DNA from 2 places in the Bordetella genomosp. 13 genome. Region 1 is predicted to be linked to the other one. Evidence: riboswitches for the same ligand, from Rfam matches in the RefSeq annotation. Region 1 holds a riboswitch; the other holds the start of a gene.

Region 1 (14,681 bases):
GCCGCCGACGAACTGGGCAAGACCGTGGTGCTGGTGCTGCACGACATCAATTTCGCCTCCAGCTACGCCGACCGCATCGTGGCGCTGAAGGATGGGCGGGTGGCGTATCACGGCACGCCGCAGGAGATCATCCGGCCGGACGTGCTGGAGGCGCTGTACGAGCTGCCGATCCAGGTGCACGAGCTGGACGGACGGAGGGTCTGCACGTATTACCGGTAGAATCGGGCGGCGCTCGATCCACCGGAATACGCATGTCCCTCATCGAATTCACGCTCGCCCAAGGCAGCTCCTACATCGAAGTCAACCAGTTGCTGAAGGCCACCGGAGTCTGCGACAGCGGCGGCGCCGGCAAGGCGCTGGTGGCGCAGGGCCTGGTCCGCGTGGGAGGCGTGGTGGAAACGCGCAAGACGGCCAAGATCCGCGGCGGGCAGATCGTCACCTGCGGCGACGTGCGCATCGTCGTGCGCCAGGCCGAGGGCGACGAAGCCTGATCCGATCGCTTCGATCACTTCGATCGCGCACCGCAACCAGCGAGCCACCGCCATGAAACTCAAGATGTCCCGGAACTCCGTCTTCGCCGTGCTGCTGCGCTCGCCGTGGTGGATGAGCGCCGGCGTGGCGGTGCTGCTGTGCGGCGGCGCGGTGGCGGCGCTGCCCAAGGATATGGTCTGGTTCGGCGTGTTCGGGGCGGTGCCGTTCGCGGTCATTTCCATCATCGCCGCGTACCGGCAGTTGACGCGGCCTTCCGAGGCGCGGGTGCAGGCCGTGGCCGAAGCTACCAGCGCGATGTCGTGGGCGGAGTTCGCCGGCACGGTCGAGGCCGGCTTCAAGAGCGATGGATGCGAGGTCCAGCGGCTGAATCTGCCGGGCATCGATTTTTCATTGACCAAGGACGGCAACGTGGCGCTGGTCAGCGCCAAGCGGTGGAAGGCCGCGCGCATCGGCGTCGAGCCCTTGCGCGAACTGCAGGCCGCGCGCGGGCAGCGCGGCGCGCGCGAGGCGATTTTCATCGCGCTGGGCCAGGTGTCGGACAACGCCTGGCAGTATGCCAAGGCGCAAGGGATGTCGGTGATGGGCGCGGCGGAGCTGGCGAAGCTGTTGCGGCGGCAGAAGCTCTAGCATCGCCTGGCCGCCGCGTCCCATGCGTATTTACGGAATGAGCCCACGGTCGACCGCAATCGCGATTTTTCCTCGAATGCCGTTGTTGGGACTTTCCAGCCGGGCATGGGCGAGCGGAATATCGGCAAGCGAATAGACGGCGCCGACGTGTGGCCGCAGCTGACCGCGCTCTATCAGTGCACGCAGCTCATCGAGCTTGCCGCGGTGTTGTCTTGTGAAGACGAAGTGATAACTGGCGTTCTTGCCCCAGGCCTGGATGAGGTTCTGCGGCTTTGCAATGTCCACGATCGTGACGACGCGGCCCAGTTGCGCGAGCGCGTCGGGACTGCGCGACAATGTGTCTCCGCCGATGGTGTCGAACACGACATCGACGCCGCGGCCACCCGTTTCCCGCATGATGGCGTCGACATAATCCTCTTTTTCGTAGTCGATGGGCACATCGGCCCCCAGGCTGCGTGCGAACTCGAAGTTTGCTTCGCGCACGGTCGTGAACACTCTTGCTCCCATGGCTTTTGCCAGCTGGATCGCCACATGACCGACGCCTCCCGCGCCGCCGTGCACCAGAATGCTTTCGCCGACTCTCAGCGCCGCGCGTACGATCAGTGCTTCCCACACCGTCCCGCCAACCAAGCTCAGGCTTGCCGCTTCGAGATGGCTCAGCGAGGCAGGTTTCTTGCCGATAATGCTTTCGGCGGCGACGTGGTATTCGGCATAACTTCCCGATCCGTCGAATATCTGCGGGGTATACCAGACTTCGTCTCCCGGGGAGAAGGACGTCACACCCGGCCCGACTGCTTCGACGACGCCGGATACGTCGTGCCCGGTAATGGCCGGCAGTTGCACCAGCTCGGGATAATCGCCGCGTCGAACCTGGTAATCCAATGGATTGATGGACGTGGCATGTACCCGGACCAGAATCTGGCCGGCATGCGGCACCGGCTTGGGTACCTCGGAAAGTTCGAACGATTCCGGGCCGCCGAATGACTTGAGAACTATCGCTTTCATTGCATTCCTCGTTTCTAGAAAAAGGGATATCGGGAATTACCGATATTTTAGGGCAAAAAAATTACAGCTCTTTCCCGATGCGTGCGGCAAGCGCCTTGATGGCTGCTTCGTTCCGCTTGTAGTAGGTCCATTGGCCGATGCGCCTGGCTTCGACCAGGCCCGCTCGTTGCAGCGTTGCCAGGTAGTCAGAAACCGTCGACTGGGACAGCCCCACGCCTTCTTGAATGCTGCTGACGCACACGCCCACCGTATGAACGTCCCCTTCATCCTGCGGGGGGAAGTTCTTGGCCGGATCCTTCAAACCCTTAAGGATTTCAAGGCGGGTCCGGTTCGACAGGGCTTTGAATATTTCGAGCAGGTCCATGGCGACACTATATCGAGGTTTTCCGATATGTCAATACGGGGGCGATCGCTGTAGCGGCGATCTGCTTCCACAGTTTGCCAGTCACGCTGTCCGCGGGGAGGCGGCTGCGGAGACAGACGTTCTGGCTTATCGGCAGGGATCGAATCGTCCCGGTCCTTGCCCGAGGCCGCGATTGCTCCGATAAGCTGCCTGGCTTTCGGAGCCTTGCCATCATCGCCGGCCGTCTCTTCCTTGTCGCTTTCATGCTGGGCAGCGCGGCCATCCACACCTTGGCGCGGCTGCCGGCCTGCGCGTGGCTGTGGGCTGCGGCATCGGCGGCCCTGGTTTCAATCGCCGGGGCCTTCGTCTGGCGCCATCGCGCCGGCCGTCTCTCCTGCGTCGCGGCCGCGGGGCTGCTGGCGGGCATGGCCAACGCGGGCCTTCAGGCCCAGGCCAGGCTGCACGACGCACTGGCCGACGCGCACAACGACCAGGTCACCCGGCTTACCGTGTTGGTGGTCAGCCTGCCGCGCGACGATGCCGGCCAGCGCCGCTTCGTGGCCGAGGCCGATGCCAGCCGGCCCGCGGGCGTTCCCGCGCGGCTGCGCGTCACCTGGAATGGTCCGCCCGGCGAGGTCGATCGCCTGCCGGAAGTCCTGCCCGGGCAGCGCTGGCGCATGGCCCTGGTGCTGCGCCGCCCCTATGGCCCTTCGAACCCGCATGCCTGGGATGCCGAGCTGCGAGACTTCGCCGAAGGCGTGCGCGCCGTCGGCACGGTGCGCGGACGTCCGCAACTGGTGGAGGACGATCCATGGGCCACGCCCGGCGTAGCCATCGAGCGGCTGCGCCAGCACATACGAACCGGCATGCGCGAGGCGATGCAAGGTCATCGCTACGGCCCGGTGCTGATCGCGCTGGCCATCGGCGACCAGGCCGGCGTGGCGCGGGAAGACTGGCAGGTCTTCAATCGCACCGGCATCACGCATCTGGTCTCGATCAGCGGCATGCACGTCACCATGATGGCCGCGGCGGGCGGGCTGCTGGCCACCTGGCTATGGCGGCGGGTGCGCTGGCGCGGCGTCGGACTGGCCGAATACCTGCCCGCCCAACTGGCCGGCGGCGTCGCCGCGCTGGTGGTGGCGCTGGCCTATTGCCTGCTGGCGGGCTGGGGCGTGCCGGCGCGCCGTACATTCTTCATGCTGGCAGTGGTGGCGCTGGCGGGCCTGTCGCGGCTGCCGCTGGGCGCGTCGCGCGTGCTGCTGCTGGCGGGCGGCTGCGTGGTGGCACTGGATCCGTGGGCGCTGCTGGCGCCGGGCTTCTGGCTGTCGTTCGGCGCGGTGGCGGTGCTGATGCGCGTGGCCGAGAACCACAGGCCGCCGCCGCGCGGCCCGCGCGAGCGGGTGAGGGCGACACTGCGCGAGTTCGTGCGGGTGCAAGGGGCCATCACCCTGGCCTTGACGCCGCTGCTGGCGTTCCTGATGCACCAGGTGTCGCTGGCTTCGCCGCTTGCCAATGCCATCGCCATCCCCATCGTGGGCACGGTGGTCACGCAGCTGGCCCTGCTGTGCGGCGCGCTGGCCGCGATACCGGGCGCGCAGCCGGCGGCGTGGCTGGCGGGATGGATAGGGCATGCGTTGTTCGCCGCGGTGATGGTGCCCGTGGCCTGGATCGGGCAGGCCGACTGGGCTGCGCTGGACGTGGCCGCCGCGCCATGGCCTCTGATGATGCTGGCGCTGGCGGGATGCGTGTGGGCGCTGCAGGCGCCGGGCTGGCCGCTGCGGCACCTGGGCTGGCTGTGCGCGCTGCCCCTGCTGTGCTGGCGTCCCGAGCGGCCGCCGCCCGGCGACTGGCGCATGACGGCGCTGGACGTGGGGCAGGGCACCGCCATCGTCGTCGAGACCGCCACGCGCGTGCTGGTGTACGACGCTGGGCCGCGCCGCCACGACGGCACCGATGCCGCCGAGCGCGTACTGGTGCCGTACCTGCATGCGCGCGGCGTGCGCGCGTTGGACGCCTTGGTCATCTCGCATGCCGACCTGGACCATGCCGGCGGCTTGCGCAGCGTGCTGGCCGCCATGCCGGTGGCCGTGTCGTATGCCTCGTTCGACATCAGCGCGCACCTGCGGCGCGAGGGCGCGAAGCGGCCCGACGGCTGGAATGAGGCGCCACCCATGCCGCATGACATGCAAGCCTGCGAAGCCGGCATGGAATGGAAAGTCGATGAAGTGACGTTCCGCTTCGTGCATCCGCCCGCGGCCGGCGGTCGCGGCGGTGTCCGCGCCGCTGCCCGCGCCAGCGACGACAACGCCCGCAGCTGCGTGCTGCTGGTCCAGGGACGCACGCACGCCATGCTGCTGCCGGGCGACGCCGGCACGGCGCAAGAGGCGTTGTATGCGGCCGAGCTGCCGTCGCTGGACCTGGTGGCGGCGCCGCATCACGGATCGAACACGTCTTCCGGCAATGCGCTGGTGCGGGCGGCCGAGGGCGCGCACGTCATCGTGCAGGCGGGGCACCTGAATCGCTTCCGACATCCGGCCGCGGCGGTCGTGGCGCGCTGGCGCGCGGCCGGCGCGACGTTGTGGCGCACGGATCTGCAGGGCGCGATCCTGGCCCGGTCGTCGCCCGACGGCCTGCGCGTGTGGGCGCAGCGCGACGCCGCGCGGCGCTACTGGCATGCGCCGCTTGACGAGCGCGCAGAGGCTAGCGCAGGTCCGCCTGGATGAGACCGACCACCTGCGCCGCGGTCGCGCCCGACAGGGTCCAGCCCAGGTGGCCGTGCCCGGTGTTGTAGTACACGCCCGGCCTGCGCCCGCGGCGCACGCGCGGCATCATGTCGGGCATCATGGGGCGCAGCCCCGCCCACGGCACCACGCGCGAGGTGTCGATGGAAAAGTTCGCGCGCGCCCAGCGCACCAGCGGGGCGATGCGGTCGGCGCGGATGTCCAGGTTGTGGCCATTGAACTCCGCGGTGCCCGCGACGCGGAACCGGTCCTCGCCCAGCCGTGACGTGACGATTTTCGCGCGTTCGTCCAGCAGGCTGGTCCAGGGTGCGTCGTGCACGCTCTGCGCGTCGTTCAGGTGCACCGTGATCGAATAGCCCTTGACTGGGTACACATTCAGCCGATCGCCGGCCATGGCCGCCAGGCCACGACTGCCGACGCCGCCGCAGATGACCACGGCATCGGCGTCCAGGCGTTCGGCATCCCCCGCCGGCTGGTCGGTGCCGGCGTCCAGCGGCAAGACGTCGACCTGCACGCCTCGGCCGGCGAAGCGCAGGGCATGGGTCTCGTGGCCATACAGGAAGCGCACGCCATGCCGCTTGCACGCATCGGCCAGGCCGCGCGTGAACTTGTGGATGTCGCCGGTGGCATCGGACGGCGTGTAGTAGCCGCCGAAGTACGTCCCGGTCAATGCCGGTTCGATCCGCCGAATCTCGTCGGGCGTGACCGCGCGCCGCTCCAGCCCGCCTTGGCTGAGCAGCGTATTGCCCCGGCCCGCTGCTTCGAAGCTCTCTCGGTCATGATAGAAATGCAGGATGCCGCGCCTCTCCAGGTCGAAGGCGATGCCTTCCTGCTCGGCCATGGCGAACAGGTGGCGGCGCGCCTCGATAGCCATCTGCGCGGTCGCGATCGTGTTGTGACGATACTTCCGCATGGCCCACAGGAACTCGGCGAGCCAGCTGTACTTGTGCCAGGATGGCGTGGGGTTCAGCAGCAGGGGCGCGTCCTTGCGGAACATCCAGCGCAGGCCCTTGGCCAACGTGGCGGGGTGGTTCCAGACTTCGGCGTTGCAGGCCGACAGCTGGCCGCCATTGGCGAACGATGTGTCCATGGCGGCGTACAGGCGGCGGTCGATGACGCTGACATCGTGGCCTGCCTGCCGGAGCAGATAGGCGGTCGTGACGCCGGTGATGCCGGCGCCGATCACGGCGATATGGGACATTTCTGTACCTTGACGAAAAGAAGGGCGGTGGCCCGTTGGCCATCGCGCCCCATCTGTCTTGGTACCTGAGAGCTTGAACCGCGTCGCGCGGTATCCCCTTCGGTGGACGCGATGCGTCTCTCTCCAGATCGTCTGGCCCGCGCAGTCCTTTTGCCTGAGAGTTTCCGGGGCGGTTGCTCCGTCGGCGCCAGCGGCATCGCTGGACTCTTCTGCGCGGCCTTGATACGACCCGTGCAGCATATCGAAAGGGCTTGGAGCGCGGCAAGTCTTTTCTGCCACGGCGCATGCGCAAGCGCGTGCGGATTGATGAGGAAAACTCAATGCTGGTCTATGAAAACCTCGTCTTGCCCCGCGCGCGCCGACGCTACCATTTCATGCATGGCACGGTCCCGTGCGGCCACTTCGAAGCGTGGACGGCCCCGCCCGAATTCCCCCATGCCCAGCCTCTTATCCATGCAACCCAGAGCCCGGGCGTACCGGGTCGAACCAAGGTGAAATCATGCTCGACAAGTACCTGCCCAACAGGCTGATGCGCGCCGGCGCGCTGCCCGCCCTGTTGCTCATCGCCGCGTTCGCGTCCCAGGCGGCCGCCCAGCCGGCGGCATTTCCCGCGCCCGGCCGCCCGATCCACCTCGTGTCGCCCAGCCCGCCCGGCGGCGGCACGGACACCACGGCCCGGCTGCTGGCCGCCAAGGTGTCGCAATCCACGGGCTGGCAGTTCGTGATCGAGAACCGGCCCGGCGCCGGCAACATGATCGGCCTGGTCTATGGCGCGCGCGCCGCGCCCGACGGCCACACGATAGTCCTGGGCGAGACGAGCAACCTGGTGTCCGCGAAGTACCTGTACAGCAAGCTGCAGATCGACCCCGAAACCGACGTGGCGCCCGTCGCCCTGGTCGGCACCGGAACGCTGGCGTTGGTGGTGTCCACCAGCAAGCCCTACCAGTCCATCGCGGATGTCGTGGCGGCCGCCCGGCAGTCCGAGTTGACGTATGCGACCTCGGGCAACGGAACGGTGGGCCACCTGGTGTCGGCCAGCTGGGCCAGGCAGAGCGGCGCGAAGCTGGTGCACGTGCCGTACAAGGGCGCCGGTCCGGCCATGACAGACCTGCTCGGCGGCCAGGTCGACATCTACTTTTCGTCGCTGTCGGCGGCCGCGCCGCTGATCAAATCCGGCAAGCTGCGCGCGCTGGCCGTGACTTCCGCCCAACGCAACGCCGATTTTCCGCAGGTGCCCACGCTGGCCGAGGCCGGGTTCCCGGGGCTGGACTACTACGTGTTCTACGGTGTCGTCGCGCCGGCCGGGACGCCGCCCGAGACCATCGGCACGTTGAATCGCGAGATCAACCGGACGCTTGCGACGCCGGAGATGAAAAAGGAACTGGCGGACAAGGGCGTGGAAGTGCGGATCACCGGCACGCCGGCCGAGTTCGATGCCTTCCTGGCCGCGGAGCGCGCGAAGTGGCGCAAGGTCATCCAGGAGACGGGCGTCACCATCGACTGACGCGGCGCGGCGGATCAGGCGTCGGAGCGGCAGGTGGCGACGAAGGCGTCCATGACGGCCGAGATCCTGCGGTTGCCTTCGTCCGTCCGCCGCCATGCCAGTGCGATCTGCCGGTGCGGCGCGTGCCTGCCCAGGTCGACTTCCTGGACGCCGTAGGCTGCCGCCAGCGGCCGGCGTGGCCGAGGGATGACCGTGACGCCCATGCCCAACGACACCAGCGACACCAGGGCGTCCATGGACCTCAGCTCCATGCGGAACGCCGCGCCGGGCACGATGCTGCGCACGTGGCGCGCCGCGACTTGGCCGCCGGGCAGGCCGGTATCGTAGGCGACCCAGCCGTGGGCCTTGACCAGGGCCTGCGGGCTGCGTTCCGCGGCGCCGGGAGGCGCGAGCATGACGTAGGGTTGCCGCACGAGGTCGCCCCAGGCCAGGCGGCTGGAGCCGCCGCCGCCGGGACGCACCACGAGCGCGACGTCGATCCTGCCGGCCCGCAGTTCCTTGAGGATTTCGTTGGTGTCGTTCAGCGGAGGAATCTTGACGTCGAGCTTGGGATGCCGTTGTTGCAGCGTCAGCAGCGCCTGGGGCAGCAGGTCGCTCTGCATGCTGGTGATGGCGCCCAGCCGCAGCCTGCCTTCGATGGCGATCGAGGGCCGCGTGCGCAGCGAGGCGATCGTGTCCGCAAACTCGTCGGCCGCGGCGGCGATCTGCAGCGCGAAGGGCGTGGGCTTGATGACGCGTGTGCTGCGGTCGAACAGCGGCTGTCCGAAGAACTGCTCGAGCTGCTTGACCTGCAGGCTGACGGCGCTGGGGCTGCATCCCACCGCTTCGCCGGCGGCGGTGAAGCTGCCGTGGACGAGGATGGCGCGCAGCGTCTCGAGGGATCGCAGATTCATGGAAGCACCGGAGCAGGAACATGGAGACGGGGCGCCGATAAGGTACCCCAGGAGCCATGCGTACGCATAGCAGGCCGCAGGCACAGCGCAATTCGCGGCCCGCGCGGACTTTCAGCAGGGGCCCGTGCCCCGCATACTTGGCGGTCCGGCTGGACAGGACCGCACCACGACAGGCAGCCACAATGAACCAGAACACGAACGTACCGAACCACGCCATCGACCTGCGCAGCGATACCGTCACGCTGCCCACCGCAGACATGTACGAGGCGATCGCGACGGCCCGGCTGGGCGACGACGGGCTCGACGCAGACCCCACCGCCCGCGAACTCGAGGCGGCCACGGCAGAGCTGCTGGGCAAGGAAGATGGCGTGTACTTTCCAAGCTGCACCATGGCCAACCTGGCCACGATCATGGTGCAGGCGGCCCGCCAGGACATCGTGCTGGCGCAGGAGGATTCGCACATCTACGGGGCGGAGCGCGGCGGCGCCGTGCTGACGGGAGCCTTTTACCAACCCATCCGCGGCGAGTGCGGCGCGATGGACCTGGACCTGTTGTCCGACGCCCTGGACTCGCGGCGCAGCAAGCTGCGCACCGCGCTGGTGTGCCTGGAGAACACGCACAATAGCGCCGGCGGCACGGTGCTGCCGGTCGAGTACATGCGCGACGTCGCCGCCCTGGCGCGCGCGGCGGGCGCCGCCGTGCACCTGGACGGCGCGCGCATGTTCAACGCGGCCGCGTATCTGGGGGTGCCCGCCTCGGCGCTGGCCGAGCATGCCGACACGGTGGCCGTGTGCCTGTCCAAGGGACTGGGCGCGCCGATGGGCGCGGTGCTGGCCTGCCCCGCCGCACTGGCCGGCAGGATCCGCACCATGCGCCGCGCGTTGGGCGGCGGCCAGCGCCAGGTGGGCATCGCGGCCGCCGCCGGCCTGGTCGCTATACGGTCCATGGTGGCGCGACTGGGCGAGGATCACGAGACCGCCGCGCGCCTGAGCGCGCAATTGCGTGAGCAGGCGCCGGCGCTGCGCGTCAGCGTGCCGCAGACCAATATCGTCATGGTGGATACGTCGCAGACCGGCCGTCCGGCCCAGCAATGGGCGGCCGATCTCGCGCAGTCGGGCGTGCTGGTGCGGCCGTGGAGCCGCAACGTCCTGCGCTGCGTCACGCACCGGCACATCGTGTCGACGGACGTCGACCAGGCCTGCCAGGTCTTCGCTGCGCTGGCAGTTCAGGGGCGATAGGCGCGCCTTCGGTGTTCAGGGCGGCGGGTGCAGCACGCCTTCCGCGTCGCGCGCCTCGCGGCGGATTTGCGCCAACGCCACGCGTTCCGCCTCGAGGACCGGCCGGCTCAGCTTGCGCAAAATGCCGATCTGCCGGTAAGGCTTGGGTTCGCCGATGGGCCGGTAGGCGACCTTGCGCATGTTCAGCGACGGCAGCGACAGGGCCGGCAGTATCGTGATGCCCAGGCGCGCAGAAGCCATGTTGATGGCCGTGACCATGCTGACCACTTCGTGGACCGGCTGGCGCGGCATGCCGGTGACGAGGATCGAGGCCTCGACCAGTCGGCGCACGCTGGATTTCTGCGGCAGCAGGATCAGCGGATGCGCGGCCAACTCCGCCCATTCGACCTGCCGGCTCTTGCGCAGCGCATGACCGGCCGCGAAGACCGCGACCAGCTCGTCCACGAACAGTGGCTCGAACGAGAGGTCGTCGCTGGCGTGGGTGAACATGCCGACCCCGAAGTCGACCTCCCGGTTCATCACGCGCTCGACGAGCACGTCGTTCTGGTCCTCGATCATCTGCACCGAAATGCTGGCGTGGCGCTCGCGCAGCGCGGCCAGCGCCCGCGTGCCGATGCCGAAGGCGAGCGAATGCAGGATAGAGAAGGCCACCCGTCCGCGGTGGCCGAGCGCCAGGGCACGCATCTCTTCATGGGCATGGTCCAGGTCCTGCAACGGCCGGCGCACGCTGTGCAACAACTGCTGGCCGGCCGGCGTGAGGTCGACGCGGCGGGTGGTGCGGTCGAACAGCGCCACCCCCAGCGTGGCCTCGAGTTCGCGTATGGCCTGCGAAAAGGCCGGTGGACTCATCGCCATGTGCGAAGCCGCGAGGGCGAAGGATCCCAGGTCGGCAGCGGCGACGAAACCCTCGAGCTGACGCAGCTTCAGTTTATTAGGCATTTCTTAATAATAGCTTCGAAAATTCCAATAGTCATGAGATGCCTTTCGTCGCAAGATGGCGGCTCGCCTGTGGGCCGCCGTCAAACGGTGTCCCGAACCTGGAACAACGGGAATCATGGAAAAGTATTGGATAGGCATCGACACGGGGGGGACGTTCACCGACCTGGTGCTGCGCGACACCGATAGCAGCGTGTGCGTGTACCACAAGGTGCCGACGCGTACGCAGGACCCGGCGCAGGGCATCCTGGACGGCATACGCGAACTGCTGGAACTGGGCCGCGTGGCCCCGGCCGATGTCGATTTCGTCGTGCTGGGTACGACGCTCGCCACGAACGCAGTGCTGGAGGGCACCTGGGCGCGCACCGGCATGCTGACCACGCGCGGCTTCGCCGACGTGCTGGACATTGCGCGCCAGCGCCGGCCCCACTACTTCAATCTGGACATACCCAAGCCCGTGCCGCCGTCGGCCCGGGTCGACCGCTTCGAAGTGACGGAGCGCCTGGGCTGCGACGGCCAGGCCCTCGCCGCCCTGGACGAAGACGCGGTGCGGCGGGCCGTCGCGGCGCTGAAGGAACGCGACGTCGGCGCGGTGGCGGTGTGCTTCATGCATGCCTATGCCAACCCCGAACATGAGCAGCGCGCGCTGGCCATCGTGCGCGAGCAGTGGCCGCAGGCCTATGTGTGCGCGTCGGCGGACGTGCTGCCCGAACTGCGCGAGTACGAACGCTTCGTCACCACCGCGGTGAACGCGAGCCTGATGCCCGTGATGGACCGCTACCTGGAGCGCTTCGAACTCGGCGTCAAGGAGATCGGCGTGCAGCGTGCGGCGCGCGTCATGCAGTCCAATGGCGGCGCGGTCACCACGCGCACCGTCCGCAAGCTGCCCATCAATACGTTCTTCTCCGGCCCGGCCGGCGGCGTGATGGCGACGGTGGCCACCGGCGCAGACGTCGGGGAACGCGGCCTGATCGCGTTCGACATGGGCGGGACCAGCACCGACGTATGCCTGGTGAAGGACCTGGCCCCCGCCATGAAGAGCGAGCGCCCCATGCGCGGCCTGCCGGTCCGTGCCCCGACATTCGACATCCACACGATCGGGGCCGGCGGCGGCAGTCTGGCATGGCTGGATGCCGGGGGCATGTTGAAAGTGGGACCGAAGAGTGCGGGCGCGTATCCCGGCCCGGCCGCCTACGGACGCGGCGGCACGCTGCCGACGGTGACCGATGCCAACGTGCTGCTGGGCAGGCTCAGTCCCGTGTCGCTGCTGGACGGCCGCATGGACGTGTTCCCCGCGAATGCCGAGACCGCGATCCGCGAGATCGTGGCCGAGCCGCTGGGCATGACCGTGGCGGACGCCGCGGTCGGCATCCTGAAAATCGCCACTGTGCACATGACGGGCGCCGTGCGCGTGATTTCGGTGGAGCAGGGCGAGGACCCGCGCGAGTACGCGCTGGTGGCCTTCGGCGGCGCGGGGCCGCTGCACGCGGCCGAGGTGGCCCTGTCCGCGGGCATGTCGCGCGTCATCGTGCCTCCCCGTCCCGGCCTGCTGTCCGCGCAGGGGCTGCTGCAATCGGACCAGCGCGGCGACTTCTGCATGACGTGCCTCGTCGCGGCGGAGCCGGCGCAGCTCGGCCGCGTGAACGCCGGCTTCGAGGCGCTGCAGGCGCGGATGCAGGCGTGGCTGCAGGACGAGTCGGCTGGGGAGGGCGCCCAGGTGCAGCGCACCTGGCAGATCGACATGCGCTATGCCGGGCAGAGCTCGGAACTGACGCTGCCGTTGTCCACACCTGTGGTCGATGCGCAGATGCTGGATGGATTGCGCCAGATCTTCCACGACCGGCACGAGGCGATGCTGGGCTACAAGCTGCCCACCCACGACGTCCAGATCGTCAATGTGCGGGGGGCGGTGGTCATCCGCTCGGACAAGCCCGCCACCGCCGGCATCGCCGGAGACGGCGAGCTGCAGGCGGCCATCTCGGGGCACCGGTCGGTGTGGTTCGAGGCCACCGGCTTTGTCCGCACGCCGATCATCAAGCGCGACCGGCTGTTCGCGGGCGCCGCGTTCACCGGCCCGGCCGTGGTCGAGCAGATGGACACGACGACGGTGGTGCCGCCCGGCGCGCGGGCCAGCGTCGACCGGTACGGCTATCTGCACCTTGACCTTTCCGACATCATCAACACGCAAGGATTCCAGGCATGAACAAGCCCATCGATCCGATCCGCGCCGAGGTCGTCGCGCGCTACCTGCTTGGCGTCACCGAAGAGATGGGCGCGGCCCTGACGCGCGCCGCGTTCTCGCCCAACATCAAGGAGCGCCATGACTGCTCCACCGCCGTGTTCGATGCGGACGGCAACATCATCGCGCTGCCGCAGCGCGTGCCGATCCACCTGGGCTCGATGGTCGGCGTAGTGGACGCGATCCTGCAGAAGGTGTCGCGCAGCGACATACGGCCTGGGGACATGTTCATCGCGAACGACCCGTATCACGGCGGCGGCTCGCACCTGCCGGACATCAACATGATCGCGCCGGTGTTCCACGAGGGCGCCATCGTGGCCTTCGTGGCCAACATCGCGCACCATGCGGACGTCGGCGGCATGGTGCCCGGTTCCGAGGCGGCGGTCTGCACCTCTATTTTCCAGGAAGGTCTGCGCATTCCGCCCGTGCGGCTGGTGTCGGGCGGTGCGCTCAACGGCGACATCCTGGACATCCTGCTGCTGAACACCCGCACGCCCGAAGAGCGTTCGGGCGACATTCGCGCGCAGATCGCCGCGAACACGGTGGGCATCCGCTCGGTGCAGGCCTTGTTCGAGCGCTACGGCACGCAGGAACTGCAGGATACGATCCGCGGCTATCTCGATTTCACCGAGCGCCGCTTCACCCGCGCAATCCAGGAGCTGCCCGAGGGCACATACGTGTCCAGCGATTTCCTGGACGGCAACGAAGAGGGCGAGACGGCCGAGATCAAGCTGGCGCTGACCGTCGGGCGCGGCCGGCTGGTGCTGGATTTCGCAGGGTCGGCACCGCAGCTGCAGTCGGCGCGCAACATCCCGTACCGGGCGCTGATCGCCACCGTCTATACGGTGCTCAAGAGCATGCTCGACCCGGAGATCGCGGCCAACGCCGGGTACTTCCGCACCATCGAGGTCCGGATTCCGGAAGGCACCGTCGTCGGCCCGGTGGCGCCGGCCGCCATCGGGGCGCGCGCGATCTCGTGCGCCGTGCTCGGCGACGTCATTGCCACGGCGCTGTCGCAGGCCATGCCGGGCAAGGCGCTCGCCCGCAGCGGGCCGCACCAGCTTATCGTGCTGGCCGGCGACGACCCGCGCACCGGCAAGTACTTCGTGAACTACGAGACGCTGGCCGGCGGCATGGGCGCGCGCTCGTACCGCGACGGCATGGACGCGGTGCGGGTGCATGCGTCCGGGTCGTCCAACTTGCCGGTCGAGGCGCTGGAACAGGCCTATCCGTTTCTCATCGAACGCTACGAGATCAACGCGGACAGCGCGGGCGCCGGGCGGTACCGTGGCGGCGCGGGCATCCTGCGCGATTACCGCATCCTGGGCGAGAACGTCGTGCTGAGCCTGTCTTCCGAACGCCAGCATGTGGCGGCGGCCGGCAGCGAGCATGGCGGCGATGGCGGCCTGGGCCGCTTCATCCTCGATCCGGACACGCCGCAGGAACGAAGGCTGCCTTCCGC
Region 2 (14,681 bases), 1.2 Mb from region 1:
TGACCGAGTTCGTGGCATATGCGCGCGCCAATCCGGACAAGATCACCTACGGCTCCGGCGGCGTGGGCAGCGGCCCGCACCTGGCCGGCGAGCTGTTCAAGCAACTGACGGGCGCGGACATCCTGCACGTGCCGTATCGCGGCTCCGGTCCCGCGCTGCAGGATCTGCTCGGTGGCCAGATCCAGATGCTGATCACCGCCGCGCCGACCGTGGCGCCCTTCATCAGCGAAGGCCGGCTGCGGGCCCTGGCGGTAGCGCGCAATGAACGCATCAAGGCCCTGCCCAACGTGCCGACCGCCAAGGAAGCGGGCCTGGCAGGCTTCGAGATCAGCAACTGGTTCGGCCTGGCCGCGCCGCTGGACACGCCGCAGCCGGTCCTGGACGCCATCGCCCAGGGGGTGAATCGGGCTTTGAAGGACAGCGATTTCCTCGCCAGCCTGGACACCGCGGGCGCGGTGCCGCTGGGCGGCACCTCGAGCGCGGCCCGCGAGCACGTGTCGCAGGAAACCAGGCGCTGGAGCGCGATGCTGCAGGCCAACGCCGCGCAGGGCGCCAAGCGCTGACGACAACGCAGGGCGGGCGCGGCCGAGGCGGGCGTGCCCGATGAATCGCCATACCCGTGGCAGCTACAAAGGAAGGCAATGAAAATCAAGCGTATCGTCCCGCTGCACGTGGGCCAGTTCATGTATGCCCGGATCGAAACCGATTCCGGCCTGGTGGGCATCGGCGAGGCCGGCACCTGGGGCCATCTGCAGGCCGCGGGCGCCGCCATCCAGCGCTTCGCCGAATACCTGGAAGGCAAGCCGGCCTTCGACATCGAGCATCACTGGAACGTGATGCATCGCTTCAGCTACTTCCAGGGGCTGGCGATCAACGCGGCGATCTCGGCGATCGACATCGCGCTGTGGGACATCAAGGGCCAGGCGCTCGGCGTGCCGATCTACGAACTGCTGGGCGGCGCGGTGCGCAAGAAGGCACGCATCTATGGCCATGTCTACGAAAGCTCGATCGAGAAGATCCTGGTCGAATGCCAGGCCAAGATGGATGCCGGCTTCAACGCGTTCGGCCATCTCAATCCTTTCCTGGACGAGGGCAACGACCAGGTGTGGTTCAAGACCCATATCAAGAAGATGCGCGACGCCATCGACAACGTGCATCGCATACGCGAGGTGGTGGGCGATCGCGTGGACCTGCTGATCGAATTGCACCGCCGCCTGACGCCGCCCGAAGCCGTGACCTTCACCAACGCGATCGAGGACACGCATCCCATGTTCGTCGAGGATCCCATCCGACCCGAGGGGCCCGACGCCATGGCTCGCGTGGCCGACAAGATCAACGTGCCCATCGCCACCGGCGAACGCTTCGCCACCATCTACGAGTTCCAGGCGCTGCTGGCGCGCAACGCCGTCGAGTTCGCGCGGGTGGACCTGTGCCTGTGCGGCGGCATCACGGGCGGGCGCAAGGTGGCCGCCATGGCCGAGGCTCATCACGTGCAGATCGTGCCGCACAACCCGTTGTCGCCGATCGGGCTTGCCGCCTGCCTGCAACTGGCGGCGGCGGTTCCCAACTTCGCCATTCAGGAATACGCTACGGGCTTCGAGGCCGGCATCTTCGAATCGCGGCCGGAGCACCTGGGCAGTGACGTCGTCGACGAGGTGCCGCGGCCCGACCAGGGGTTCGTCGACATTCCCAGTCGTCCCGGCCTCGGGATGGCGCTGGTACCGGATGCGCAGCAACGGCGTCCGCCGCTGTCCAAGCCGATCTCGATGCGTCCGCATTTCGACGGCTTCGTCATCGACCAATAGCCGGCAGCGGCAGCGGCTGCGGCGTGCCGGACCTGCGGGCGGCACGCCGCTTGCTGAGAAGCGGCATACCGGTTGTATGCTTTATTGAAAATGACTATCATTAACAATAAAGCGTATGACTTTGGCAACCCAGGAATTGCCGATGAACACCCACAGCCGCCACCGCGTACGACCCGCCGCCACCAGCGTCAGCATCTGGACGCTTACCGTGCTCGTCGCATGTCTCGCCATGCACCAGCTGTGGGCGTACTTCGCGGTGCGCACGCCCGCCGTGTCCGACGCGCTGCTGGGCGGAATGGTGGCGGCCGCCGCCACCGCGCTGGGCACGCTGCCCGTGGTGTTCTCGCAGACGCTCTCCGAGAAGGTGCAGGACATCATGTTCGGCTTCGGCGCGGGGGTGATGCTTGCCGCCTGTGCCTTCTCGCTCGTGGTGCCGGGCGTGGCCGCCGCCGAAGCGCTGGGACACGGCGCCTGGACGTCGGCGGGCATCGTGGGCGTGGCGGTGCTGCTGGGCGGAGCCGCGCTGCTGCTGGCCGACCGCGTGCTGCCGCACGAGCATTTCATCAAGGGCAAAGAGGGCGGCCGCGACCGCGCCGACTCAAAGAAACTGCGCCGGACGTGGCTGTTCGTCTTCGCCATCATCCTGCACAACGTGCCCGAAGGGTTGGCGATCGGGGTGAGCTTCGTCGGCAACGACGCGTTGCGCGGCACGGCGCTCGCCACGGGCATCGCCATCCAGGACGTGCCCGAAGGCCTGGTGGTGGCGGTGGCGCTGATGGCCGCCGGCTATGGGCGCGCGACGGCCGTGGCCATCGGCATGCTGTCGGGCCTGGTCGAGCCGCTGGGCGCGGTGCTGGGCGCCGCCATCGCGGGTTGGTCGGCCGCCATGCTGCCATGGGGCCTCGGATTCGCCGCGGGCGCCATGCTGTTCGTGATCAGCCACGAGATCATCCCCGAGTCGCACCGCAAGGGTCACGAGGTCGCCGCCACCTGCGGGCTGATGATCGGCTTCGTGCTGATGATGATCCTGGACACCGTGCTCGGATAAAGCCGCCGATGCGGCTGCGGCTCACCCGAGGCTGACGCCGCGTGAGTTCTGACTCGGTGCTCCGGACTCCGCGCGGGCACGAGGCGAAGCCACGGCCTACCGTGGCGCCCGCGGCGGCGGCGCCACGTCCCCGCTTTGCGGCGCCCGGCTTTCGGGGTATGCTTGCCGCGCTGTCACGCATGTTGCGGGAGAGAGCCGCTTTGTCGGCCGCCGAAGGCGCAATTCGCCCGGAATCGCTCAGGTAACCCATACCGCAACTGCATCGTCCGCGGCGCCCATCGCGCCGCACCGAAACAGCACTCTGGAGAGACCTGGTGCCCGCCCGGCGCTTCGCGCAGGCAGGCCACCCAGGCGCCGAAGGTGCAAACCCGCCGCCGCGGGGCAACTCTCAGGCAAAAGGACAGAGGGGCGGAAGAATCGGCCGATCGCCGGGGCTTTCGCTTCGCATCGGCATCGCGCAATCCCTTGCGGCGCCGCTGCCGCTGGAGTCTCTCCGCATGTCCGCACCTCTGCAACGCACCCCGCTCTACGACGAACACCTCGCCGCCGGCGCCCGCATGGTCGATTTCGGCGGCTGGGAAATGCCGCTGTCGTACGGCTCGCAGATCGAAGAGCACCACGCCGTGCGCCGCGCCGCCGGCATGTTCGACGTCTCGCACATGCTGAACGTGGACGTCGCCGGTCCCGACGCGCGCGCCTTCCTGCAGCGCCTGGTCGCCAACGACGTGGCCAAGCTGACCGTGCCGGGCAAGGCGCTGTACAGCTGCATGCTGAACCCGCAGGGCGGCGTCATCGATGACCTCATCGTCTATTTCTTCGCCGCCGACAAATGGCGCGTCGTGGTCAACGCCGGCACCGCCGACAAGGACGTCGCGTGGATGCGTCGCGTTGCCACGTCGGGCAGGTTCGACGTGACCATCGCGCCGCGCCGCGACCTGGCCATGGTGGCGGTGCAGGGCCCCGAGGCACGAGCCAAGGTATGGGCCGCGCGCCCCGACTGGCGCGCCTCCTCCGAACCGCTGGGCCCGTTCTCCGCGGCCCTGCCGGGCGACGACACGCTGGTGGCCCGCACGGGCTACACCGGCGAAGACGGCTTCGAGATCGTGTTGCCGGCCGCCGAAGTGGTCGCGCTGTGGCGCAACCTGGCCGCGCAGGGCGTGCGGCCCTGCGGCCTGGGCGCGCGCGACACGCTGCGCCTGGAGGCCGGCATGAACCTGTATGGCCAGGACATGGACGAGCTGATCCAGCCCGACCAGGCTGGCCTGTCGTGGACCGTGTCGCTGAAAGATCCGGCGCGCCGCTTCATCGGCCGCGATGCCCTGGAACAGCACGCCACGCCGGCCGCCTTCCTGGGCCTGAAGCTGCAGGAACGCGGCGTGATGCGTGCCCACATGACCGTGCGCACCGCGCAGGGCGACGGAGAAATCACCAGCGGCACCATGTCGCCCACGCTGGGCGTTTCCGTGGGCTTCGCACGCCTGCCCGCCGGCGTGCAGCCGGGCGACCAGGCGCAGGTCGACATCCGCGGCAAATGGGTGCCCGCTCTGGTCTGCAAGCTGCCCTTCGTGCGTCACGGCAAAGCCGTCGAACACTCGTAAACTCGTGCTTCCGGCCCGCCGGGGCCGGAAGGCGCGCAATCCCTTTCCCGTATCGCAGCACCCAGCCCAGGAGTTTCCATGAGTCTGCCCACCGATCGCAAGTACACCGCGTCCCATGAATGGGTCAAAGCCGAAGGCGACGTGTTCGTCGTCGGCATCACCGACAACGCCCAGGACCAGCTCGGCGACCTGGTCTTCGTCGGCGAAGTGGAAGTCGGCGCCAAGCTCAAGGCCGGCGACAAGGCCGGCGTGGTCGAGTCCGTCAAGGCCGCTTCCGACATCTACACGCCGGTGTCCGGCGAGATCGTCGCGTTCAACGACGAGCTGGACGCCAATCCCGCGCTGATCAACGAGTCCGCCTATTCGGCCTGGATCTTCAAGGTCAAGCCGGACAACGCCACAGACCTCGACGGCCTGCTGGACGCCGCCGGCTACGAGGCCTCCAACGGCTGAGTCCGCGGCCGCGCGGGCGTCATGCCGCGCGGCCCGTCTTCGGCACGCCGCAGCCGCGGCGGGCCATCGTTCTTCGAGATTGCTTCATGTCGCGCGCCCTAGACACCCATACCGATTTCATTCCCCGCCACATCGGCCCCTCCGACGAGGACCAGGCCAGCATGCTTGCCGTGGTCGGCAGCGCCAGCCTGGACGACCTGATCGCCGAGGTGGTGCCGCCGCGCATCCGCAGCGGCGAACCGCTGGACCTGCCGGCCTCGCGCAGCGAGACCGACGTGCTGGCCGAGCTCAAGCGCATCGCCGGCCGCAACAAGGTCTATCGCAACTACATCGGCCAGGGCTACTACGGCACGCACGTGCCGAACGTCGTGCTGCGCAACATTCTCGAGAACCCCGCCTGGTACACGGCCTATACGCCCTACCAGCCCGAGATCTCGCAGGGCCGTCTCGAGGCCCTGCTGAATTACCAGACCATGGTCGCCGACCTGACCGGGCTGGACATCTCCAACGCCTCGCTGCTGGACGAGGGCACCGCCGCCGCCGAAGCCATGACGCTGGCGCGCCGCGGCGCCAAGGCGCAAAGCCCGGTGTTCTTCGTGTCGCAGCACTGCCATCCGCAAACCATCGAGGTCGTGCGCACGCGCGCCATCGGCCTGGACATCGAAGTGGTGGTGGGCGACGAGGCGCAGGGCCTGCCCGAGTGCTTCGGCGTGCTGCTGCAGTATCCGCACAGCCTGGGTTCGCTGGCCGACTACCGCGCGCTGGCTGAAGCGGCGCACGCGCAGGGCGCCGTCGTGGCGTGCGCGACCGACCTGCTGGCGCTGGCCGTGCTGGCGCCGCCCGGAGAATGGGGCGCCGACATCGCCGTGGGTTCGGCGCAGCGCTTCGGCGTGCCGTTCGGCTTCGGCGGCCCGCACGCCGGCTTCATGGCCTGCAAGGATGCCTTCAAGCGCAACATGGCCGGCCGACTGGTGGGCGTGTCCAAGGACGCTCAGGGCAACCCCGCGCTGCGCCTGGCGCTGCAGACGCGCGAGCAGCACATCCGCCGCGAGAAGGCCACCTCGAACATCTGCACCGCCCAGGTGCTGCTGGCCGTGATGGCCGGCATGTACGCCGTGTGGCACGGCCCCGCCGGCATCGCGCGCATCGCCAACCGCGTGCAGCGCTACACCGCCATCCTGCGCGGCGAACTGCTCAAGCTCGGCATCAAGGTGGCCAACGATACGTTCTTCGACACGCTGCTGCTGGAAACCGGGCCGGCCACGCCGGCCATCGTCACGGCCGCCGCGTGCGAGCACATCAATCTGCGCCGCGTCGATGGCGCGCGCCTGGCGGTGTCGCTGGACGAGACCGTCAGCGCGCAAGACCTGCAGGCCCTGGTCAACGTGTTCGCCGCGGGGCTCGAGCAGGACGACGTGGCTCTCGACGTGGACGCGCTGGACGCGCAGGCCGCGGGCGGCATCCCGGCCGCGCTGCGGCGCCAGGGCGCCATCCTGGTCCATCCAGTGTTCTCGAGCGTGCGTTCCGAGACCGACATGCTGCGCTATCTGCGCAAACTGGCCGACAAGGACCTGGCGCTGGACCGCACCATGATCCCGCTGGGCTCCTGCACGATGAAGCTCAACGCCACGGCCGAGATGATCCCCATCACCTGGCCCGAGTTCTCGCAGGTGCATCCGTACGCTCCCGCCGCGCAGGCCGAGGGCTACCACGATCTCATCGTGCGCCTGTCCAAGGCGCTGTGCGAGATCACGGGCTACGACAACATCAGCCTGCAGCCCAATTCGGGCGCGCAGGGCGAGTACGCCGGCCTGCTGGCGATCCGCGGCTATCACCAGGCCAACGACCAAGGCCAGCGCAACGTCTGCCTGATCCCGTCGTCGGCGCACGGCACCAATCCCGCGTCGGCGCAGCTGGCGGGCATGGAGGTCGTGGTGGTGGCGTCCGACGCCAACGGCAACGTCGACATCGACGACCTGCGCGCGAAGGTGGCCAAGGTGGGCGACAAGCTGGCGGCCCTGATGATCACTTATCCGTCCACGCACGGCGTGTTCGAAGAGGCTGTCACCGAGATCTGCGACATCGTGCATGCCGCGGGCGGCCAGGTGTACCTGGACGGCGCCAACATGAACGCCATGGTCGGCGTGGCCCGGCCGGGCAAGTTCGGTTCCGACGTCTCGCACCTGAACCTGCACAAGACCTTCTGCATTCCGCACGGCGGCGGCGGCCCGGGCGTCGGGCCGGTGGCGGTGCGCGCGCACCTGGCGCCGTACCTGCCCGGCGTGCTGAACGAGCAGGGGCGCCTGCCCGCCGAGGCGCACGTCGGCCCGGTGTCGGCCGCGCCGTACGGCTCGGCCGGCATCCTGCCCATTCCGTACGTGTACATCGCGCTGATGGGCGCCGACGGCCTGAAGCGCGCCACGGAAGTGGCCATCCTCAACGCCAACTACGTGGCCACGCGCCTGGCGGGACACTATCCCGTGCTGTACGCCGGCCGCAACGGCCGCGTCGCGCACGAATGCATCCTGGACGTGCGTCCGCTGAAGGAGACCAGCGGCGTGTCGGCCGAGGACATCGCCAAGCGACTGATGGACTACGGCTTCCACGCGCCTACCATGAGTTTCCCGGTGGCCGGCACGCTGATGATCGAGCCGACCGAGTCCGAGGGCCTGGCCGAGCTCGACCGCTTCGTCGACGCGATGATTGCCATCCGCGAAGAGATCGCGCAGATCGAGCGCGGCGAACGCGACCGCGACGACAACGTGCTGAAGAACGCGCCGCATACCGCGCAGATGCTGCTGGCCGAGGAATGGCACCACGATTATCCGCGCCAGCAGGCCGCCTATCCGCTGGCCTCGCTGCGCGACGGCAAGTACTGGCCGCCGGTGGCGCGCGTGGACAATGCCTACGGCGATCGCAACCTGGTGTGCTCGTGCCTGCCGATCGAGGCGTACGCCAACTGAAATGACGCGGACCGCCCCGTGGGGCGGCCCGTGTCCGGCAACGCGGGGCCGGCTCGACGCCGGCCCCGCGTTTTTTTACTTGCTCTTGCGCGCGGTGTTCAGCGTCTCGGCGAACTGAGGCACGGTGTCGAAGAACGTCTGCACGAAGGCTTCCACGCCGTCGCGGCCGATGCCGCCGTAGGCGTTGATATCCATCTCCAGCGTGGGCCTGTTGTCCTCGTCGATGTAGGCGCGGGCCCAGCGGTTGCCGCGGTTCCAGTCGTTGATGAGCTTCAGCGGCTCGGGCTTGATCGGCTCGTACACGGCGCGCAGCATCGCGTTCTCGCAGCCGTCGTCCACGTCGCAGCTGGTGAAGAACACGTTGATGCCCGTGGCGCCGCTGTCGGCCGGCTTGACCTCCATTTCGGGCTCGCCGTATTCGTCGGTGCGGGCCTCGTACTCGTAGCCCGCGGCGGTGATCAGGTCGCCGATGGTGTCGTTGGTCAGCATGTGCAGCGTCGAGCTGTCGGCGCCGCCGCTCTCGCCCGAGGCGGATTCAGGCATGCCGAGGTCGGCGTCGTCGCCGTCCATGCCTTCGGGGCCGGCGATGCTGGACAGCAGGCTGTCCACCGGGATCTCCTGGCCGTTCAGCGTGGCCTTGGCGCCGTCGTACACCAGGTCGATGCGCATGTTGTCGCCATCGCTGCGCACGATGCCCATCATCTCGGCCATGCCCGTGGAGGTCTGGATCTCGTCGGCCGCGCGCGTGGCGGCCTCGTCGGGCGCGACGCCCTGGGTGGCCACCAGCACGCGCGCCAGCAGGTCCTGCGCCATCGGCTTGGAGACCACCACGTGGGCCTGCATCGACTTGATGGCCTGGCGCACCAGTTCTTGCACCGGCGCGTCGGCGTCCTTGGGCGGCTGCAGCGCCAGCGTGTAGGTCAGGCGGCTTTCGCCCTTGTCGGTCTTCCACAGCACGGGGTCCACCGTCAGCGTGGGGCCGGCGACCAGCAGGTCGCGCACGTCGGAAACCGAACGCTTCATCAGCTCGGCAGCCGCGGCGTCGTCGGTCTCGCCTCCGGTCGACTGGGCCATCATCGCGTTGACCAGGTCGGTGTACGTGCGGGCCAGTTTTCGGGTCGCATTGCCTTCCAGGTTGGCGAGCTTGATCGTGATCTGTCCGTTGCCCATGTCGGTGGAGCCCACGCTGAGCTTGCCCACCGAGTAGACGGCCTCGCCGTTGATGGTGGTGTCGTTCTCGCCGATCTTCAGGGTGTAGGCCAGGTCGTCCAGCGCTGCCGATACCTGGTCGGCCGGGCCCTGGATGTCGAGGCGCTTGACCTTCATCGACGTGTCGCCCACGGACACGCCGAACTTGCCCAGTCGCGTGTCGACGTGCATGTCCACGCCGTTGATGGCGATCTTGTTCAGTTCTTCGTCGGTGGGGTTCTCGATGCTGAGCGAGTCGATGCGCATCGTGCCCTTGATGCCTTCCTCGGCGCGCCGGTACTCGCCTTCCATGGCGGCCCCGCCGAAGACCAGCGTCGTGCCCTGGTGCTCGACCCTGGCGGCCGCCAGGCCGCCGGTGCCGGTGCTGTCGCCGTTGTAGTGCACCACCGAGTCGCTCCACAGGGGCGCCTTGCCCTGCGTCGCGGCGAACAGCGGCTTGAGCGCCTCGGTCTGGACCAGTTCGGCATGGACGAAGGCCGCACGCGGCAGCAGGTCGCCGCGGGCCAGGGCGCCGCCGGGGAACGGGCCGTGCTGGATGAGGGTGTCGATCTCGACCATGCCGGGCTTCAGCACGATGGGGTCCTCGCCGGGCGCCGCCTGGGGCGCCTGCATGGTCAGCCCATAGCGGGCGCGCGTGGTGAAGAAGCCGCGGTCATAGCTGACCCGCTGCAGCTTGGCCTGATAGCCGGGCACGGCCTCGGCCAGCTTGGCGTTCAGTTCCTGGATCTGGGCCGCTTCTTCGGACTCGAGGCGCTTGCCGGTATACCAGGTGCCCCCCAGCCAGGCCCCCGCGGCCACAACAACCACGCCGGCGATGATCGCCACACCTTTCTTCATCGTTATATACGCTCAGTCGGTTTTGAATGAGGCGGCGCGCGGGTCCTCTCGTGGGCGCTCCGCTGGCGCTGCCGGGCGGCTTCAGCCCGCCGCGAGTATACCGGCGCGGTTCCACGCAAAAGCGTGCCCGCAGTTACCAGCATTGTCAAAATGCAAACGGCCGCGAGCGCCTACATGTCGTCCAGCGGATAGATGGGGCGGCGCACGTGCTGAAAGCGCAGCTGCCCGTAGTCCGAAGTGGTGACTCCCAGCCCGGTGCACGGGATGACCTCGGTGGCCATGTCCTCGAAGCCGGCTCGCCAATGCACCCGGCTTTTCAGCGCCACGTAGCGCTTCTGCGTCGGGTCGATGTCGGCCGACAGCAGGCAGTTGACGTCGAAGGGTTCCTGGTGGCGCGACACGATCACGATCTCGACGCGGCCGGTGTCCAGCACCACCGTCAGGCCGGTGTCGTTGCGCACGCCGCGATACATGGGCCCGCGATTGAGGTACACGCCGTCGAAGACGAGCTTGACGCGGCCGGTCACCGTGAGCGGTGCGCTGTGTTCGCGCAGCGCGGGCATGGGCACTTTGCCGCCGAGCGGCAGCGTCACCGTATGCCCGACGCCTGCCTGCGCCGCCTGCTGTGCGGCCTGCGGATCGCAGATGGCGTAGAACGCGACGTCCTCCAGTTCCTGCCGCAGTATCTCGGCCAGCACCGTCGTGGTGTCCATCGTGCCGCCCGAGCCGGTGTTGTCGTAGTGGTCCAGCAGGATGACCGGGCCTTGCGTCAGCGACTTGGCGCGCGCGATGGCGGGTTCCAGCGGCTCCGGGTGGAACACCCACTGGTCGCGGTGCCGCCACGCGGCATCGAGCAGTTCATCGCGGCATTGCTGCGCCTCGCGCAGATTGGCGTCGGTGCAGACCACGGCGGAGAGGCCGGCTTCGCGTATGTCGGCGTGAGGGAAGCCGGTGAACACCGAGGCGGCGATGATGCCCTGCGCCTCGAGAGTCCTGCAGCGTTCCTGCAGCGACTTGTTGGGATCGGCATGCGTGCCCTGGCACATGATGTGTGGCAGCATGGGCTTGTTGCCCCAGGCCATCACCGGCCGGATCTCGCCGCGCAGCGTGCGAACGATGGCGTCGGCCGCGCGCACGCCCGATTCGCGGATGTCGACGTGCGGGTAGGTGTGGAAGCCGGTGATGACCGTGGCGTGGCGCACCATCTCGTCGTACACGTTGGCGTGCATGTCCAGCGTGACGCCCACGGGCGTGGAAGGATCGATCTCGCGCAGGCGCGCCAGCAGCGTGCCCTCGGCGTCTTCCACGCCCTCGGCCACCATGGCGCCGTGCAGGTCGAGCAGTATGGCGTCGAAGCCGCCTTTGCGGGCTTCATCGAGCATCAGGCCGCACAGCGTCTCGTAGGTGGCGCGGTCGGTGGGCGCGCTGGGCCAGGACTCGGCCGCCACGGGCACCACGATCTCGGCGCCTTCGCGGCGCGCCACCTCGATGTAGCCCCCCAGGCCGCTGTCGGTGCCTTCGTAGGCGCGGATGGCGCGCTCGCCGGACAGGATCTCGGGATTGCCCCGGAAGAACCGCGAAAGAGGCGTGGACACCGGCGAGAAGGTGTTCGTCTCGTGCTTGATCATTGCCAACAGCCAACGCATCGTATCTCTCCTGAGCGATGTGGCGGACATGCGCCCGCCCTCGCGCGCCGCAAGCCGCAGCCGGCCTGCCGGTCGGGGCCGCGGGTACGCGGGCGTGCCGCGCATCCGCGGCACAAGCCATTATCCGGCGCGCGGCAGCGGCCGGAAATTGCGGAAATCCCAGCCGCGCCCCGGGGCCGCCTCTAGCAGGGCGCGCGTGTACTCGTGGCGGGGACGGGTCAGCACGGTGCCGGCCGGGCCGGCCTCGACCACGCGCCCGCGCAGCATCACCGCGATGGAGTCGCAGATCTGCGCCGCCACGCGCAGATCGTGCGTGATGAACAACACCGCGATGCCGGTGCGCTGGCGCACCGCTTGCAGCAAGTCCAGGACCTGGGCCTGCACCGACACGTCGAGCGCGGACACGGCCTCGTCGGCCACCAGCACCTCGGGTTCCATCACCAGCGCCCGCGCGATGCACAGGCGCTGGCGCTGGCCGCCGGAGAACTGGTGGGGATAGCGGCGCAGGGCGTCCGGCCCCATGCCCACCACGCCCAGCATCTCGATGGCGCGCGCCTGCGCCTGGCCGCGGGGCACGCCGAAGTTCAGCAGGCCCTCGATCAGCGATTCGCCGACGATGCGCCGCGGGTTGAGCGAGCGATACGGGTCCTGGAACACGATCTGCACGCGTCTGCGCAGCGGCCTCAGCGCCGAACCGGACAGGCCCGCGATGTCGGTGCCAGTCATCAGCATGGCGCCCGAGGTCGGTTCGATCAGCCGCACGATGCAGCGCGCCACGGTGGACTTGCCGGAACCCGACTCGCCCACCAGCCCCAGTATCTCGCCGCGGCGCAGCGTCAGGTCGACGTCGGTGGCGGCGGCCACGACGCGCGCGCCGCGCCATGGAAGGCGGCGCTCGGCATAGTTGCGGCCCAGTCCGCGCACCTGCAGCACCGGGTCGCCCTGCGGCGCGGGCCGCTGCGCCGGCACCAGGCTGGGCACGGAAGACACCAGGCGACGCGTGTAGTGGTGCCGGGGGCGCGCCAGGATGTCGTCGCGCGTGCCCGTCTCGATCAGCTCGCCGCGATTCATCACGGCGATGCGGTCGGCGATCTCGGCCACCACGCCGAAGTCGTGCGTGATGAACAGCACGGCCGTGCCGTGCCTGCGCTGCAGTTCGCCGATCAGCGCCAGGATCTGCCGCTGCGTGGTGACGTCCAGCGCCGTGGTGGGCTCGTCGGCGATCAGCAGCGCGGGCTCGAGGATCAGCGCCATGGCGATCACGATGCGCTGGCGCTGTCCGCCGGACAACTGGTGCGGATAGGCGTCGTAGATGCGCTGCGCATCCGACAGGTGCACGGACCGGAACATCTCGAGCACGCGCGCGCGCCGCTCGGCGCGCGGCATGCGGCGATGCAGGCGCAGCACCTCGTCCACCTGGCGGCCCACGCGATGCACGGGGTTCAGTGCGGTCATGGGTTCCTGGAACACCATGGCCATGCGCGTGGCGCGCAGTTCGCGCAGGCGCCGCGCGTTGGCCGCCAGCACGTCCTCGCCGTCCAGGCTTGCGCTGCCGCCGCTTGCGCGCAGCGCGCCTTGCGGCAGCAGGCCCATCACCGCAAGCGCCGTCACCGACTTGCCCGAACCCGATTCGCCCACGACGCAGACGGTCTCGCCGGCGTGGACGTCCAGCCCGATGCCGCGCACCACGCGTTCACCGGTGGCCGAGACCTGCACCGTGAGGTCGCGCAGGGACAGCACGGGCGAGCGCTCGGCCTTGCCCGGTTGCGTGTCCGCATGCGTGCCGTTGCCGGGGCTCATGTCCGTCGCTCCGTGCGCGGATCGAGCGCGTCGCGCAGCGCGTCGCCCAGGATGTTGACGCTGAGCACCGTCAGCGACAGGAACAGGCCGGGAAAGAGGATGAGCCCGGGCAGGATGCGGAAGAACACGCGCCCCTCGGACATGATGTTGCCCCACGATGGAATCTCGGGCGGTATTCCCGCGCCCAGGAAACTGAGGATGGCCTCGGTCAGCATGGCCGAGGCGAACACGTAGGTGGCCTGTACCGTCAGCGGCGCCAGCGTGGCCGGCAGCAGATGGCGCCACGCCAGCAGCGGCAGCGGCGTGCCCAGCGCCAGCGCGGCCTCGACATAGGGTTCCGTACGCACGCTGAGGATCTGCCCTCGCACCAGGCGCACCACGCGCGGAATCTCCGGCAGCGTAATGGCCACCATCACGGTGGTCAGGCTGGCGCCGGACACAGATACCAGCGCGATGGCCAGCAGGATGCCCGGAATCGCCATCAGCGCGTCCATGGTGCGCATGATCAGGCCGTCCAGCCAGTGGAACCAGCCGGCCAGCAGGCCCAGCACCAGGCCCGCGGCCACGCTGGCCAGCGACGCGCCCAGTCCCGCCACCAGCGACACGCGCGCGCCGTATGCCACGCGCGACCACAGGTCGCGGCCGAAGGCGTCCGTGCCCAGCAGGAAATCGCCGAACGGCGGCTTCAGCCGCGAGCCGGGCGCGATGGCCGTGGGATCCACGGTGCCCAGCCAGGGGGCCGCCAGCGCCATCACGATCATCGACGCCAGCACCACCACCGCCAGCATGGCCGGCGCGCCGCGCAGTTCGCGGTGCACCCGCGCCCAGGCGCCCGCTGCGGACGGACCGGCGGCCAACGGCATGGGAGACACGGTATCGCGCAGCGGCATCGCGTCAGTACCGGATGCGCGGGTCGAAGGCCGCGTAGGCGCAATCGACCGCAAGGTTGACCAGCACGTACACCGCCGCGAAGAACAGCGTCAGCCCCTGGATGACGGGGTAATCGCGCGCCAGCACCGCCTCGACGACCAGCCGGCCCAGCCCCGGAATGTTGAAGACCGATTCGGTGACGACCACGCCGCTGATCAGCATCGCGATGCCCAGTCCCACCACGGTGGCGATGGGCACCGCCGCATTGCGCAGCGCATGGCCCAGCAGCACGCCGGTCTCGCCGCGGCCCTTGGCGCGTGCGGTGCGGATGAAGTCCTCGCCCATGACCTCGATGACGCTGGTGCGCGTGATGCGCGCGATCAGCGCCACATAGACGGTGGACAGCGCCAGCGCGGGCAGCACCAGCCGGTGCAGCCAGGACCGGAGCCCGC

The links. Region 1 has a riboswitch for glycine ahead of CAL15_RS09250 (D-amino acid dehydrogenase). Riboswitches for the same ligand answer to the same signal wherever they lie in the genome.
Region 2: linked by a shared signal. The riboswitch ahead of gcvT (glycine cleavage system aminomethyltransferase GcvT) and the one ahead of CAL15_RS09250 (D-amino acid dehydrogenase) in region 1 are both predicted to bind glycine.

The regions. Positions count from the first base shown of each region.
Region 1 covers NZ_CP021111.1:2,041,902-2,056,582, reverse strand. Annotated here, with positions in the region: gene CAL15_RS09280 (iron ABC transporter ATP-binding protein) at 1-219, shown strand, start outside; gene CAL15_RS09275 (RNA-binding S4 domain-containing protein) at 252-491, shown strand; gene CAL15_RS09270 (restriction endonuclease) at 544-1,119, shown strand; gene CAL15_RS09265 (zinc-dependent alcohol dehydrogenase family protein) at 1,150-2,124, opposite strand; gene CAL15_RS09260 (ArsR/SmtB family transcription factor) at 2,186-2,488, opposite strand; gene CAL15_RS09255 (DNA internalization-related competence protein ComEC/Rec2) at 2,731-5,190, shown strand; gene CAL15_RS09250 (D-amino acid dehydrogenase) at 5,168-6,409, opposite strand; glycine riboswitch at 6,461-6,538, opposite strand; glycine riboswitch at 6,542-6,631, opposite strand; gene CAL15_RS09245 (Bug family tripartite tricarboxylate transporter substrate binding protein) at 6,909-7,913, shown strand; gene CAL15_RS09240 (LysR family transcriptional regulator) at 7,928-8,806, opposite strand; gene CAL15_RS09235 (threonine aldolase family protein) at 8,989-10,044, shown strand; gene CAL15_RS09230 (LysR family transcriptional regulator) at 10,060-10,983, opposite strand; gene CAL15_RS09225 (hydantoinase/oxoprolinase family protein) at 11,099-13,183, shown strand; gene CAL15_RS09220 (hydantoinase B/oxoprolinase family protein) at 13,180-14,681, shown strand, end outside.
Region 2 covers NZ_CP021111.1:882,818-897,498, forward strand. Annotated here, with positions in the region: gene CAL15_RS04130 (Bug family tripartite tricarboxylate transporter substrate binding protein) at 1-563, shown strand, start outside; gene CAL15_RS04135 (mandelate racemase/muconate lactonizing enzyme family protein) at 642-1,805, shown strand; gene CAL15_RS04140 (ZIP family metal transporter) at 1,948-2,853, shown strand; glycine riboswitch at 3,029-3,117, shown strand; glycine riboswitch at 3,145-3,267, shown strand; gene gcvT (glycine cleavage system aminomethyltransferase GcvT) at 3,351-4,451, shown strand; gene gcvH (glycine cleavage system protein GcvH) at 4,530-4,904, shown strand; gene gcvP (aminomethyl-transferring glycine dehydrogenase) at 4,991-7,867, shown strand; gene CAL15_RS04160 (DUF945 family protein) at 7,943-9,913, opposite strand; gene CAL15_RS04165 (M81 family metallopeptidase) at 10,084-11,559, opposite strand; gene CAL15_RS04170 (ABC transporter ATP-binding protein) at 11,680-13,359, opposite strand; gene CAL15_RS04175 (ABC transporter permease) at 13,356-14,249, opposite strand; gene CAL15_RS04180 (ABC transporter permease) at 14,254-14,681, opposite strand, start outside.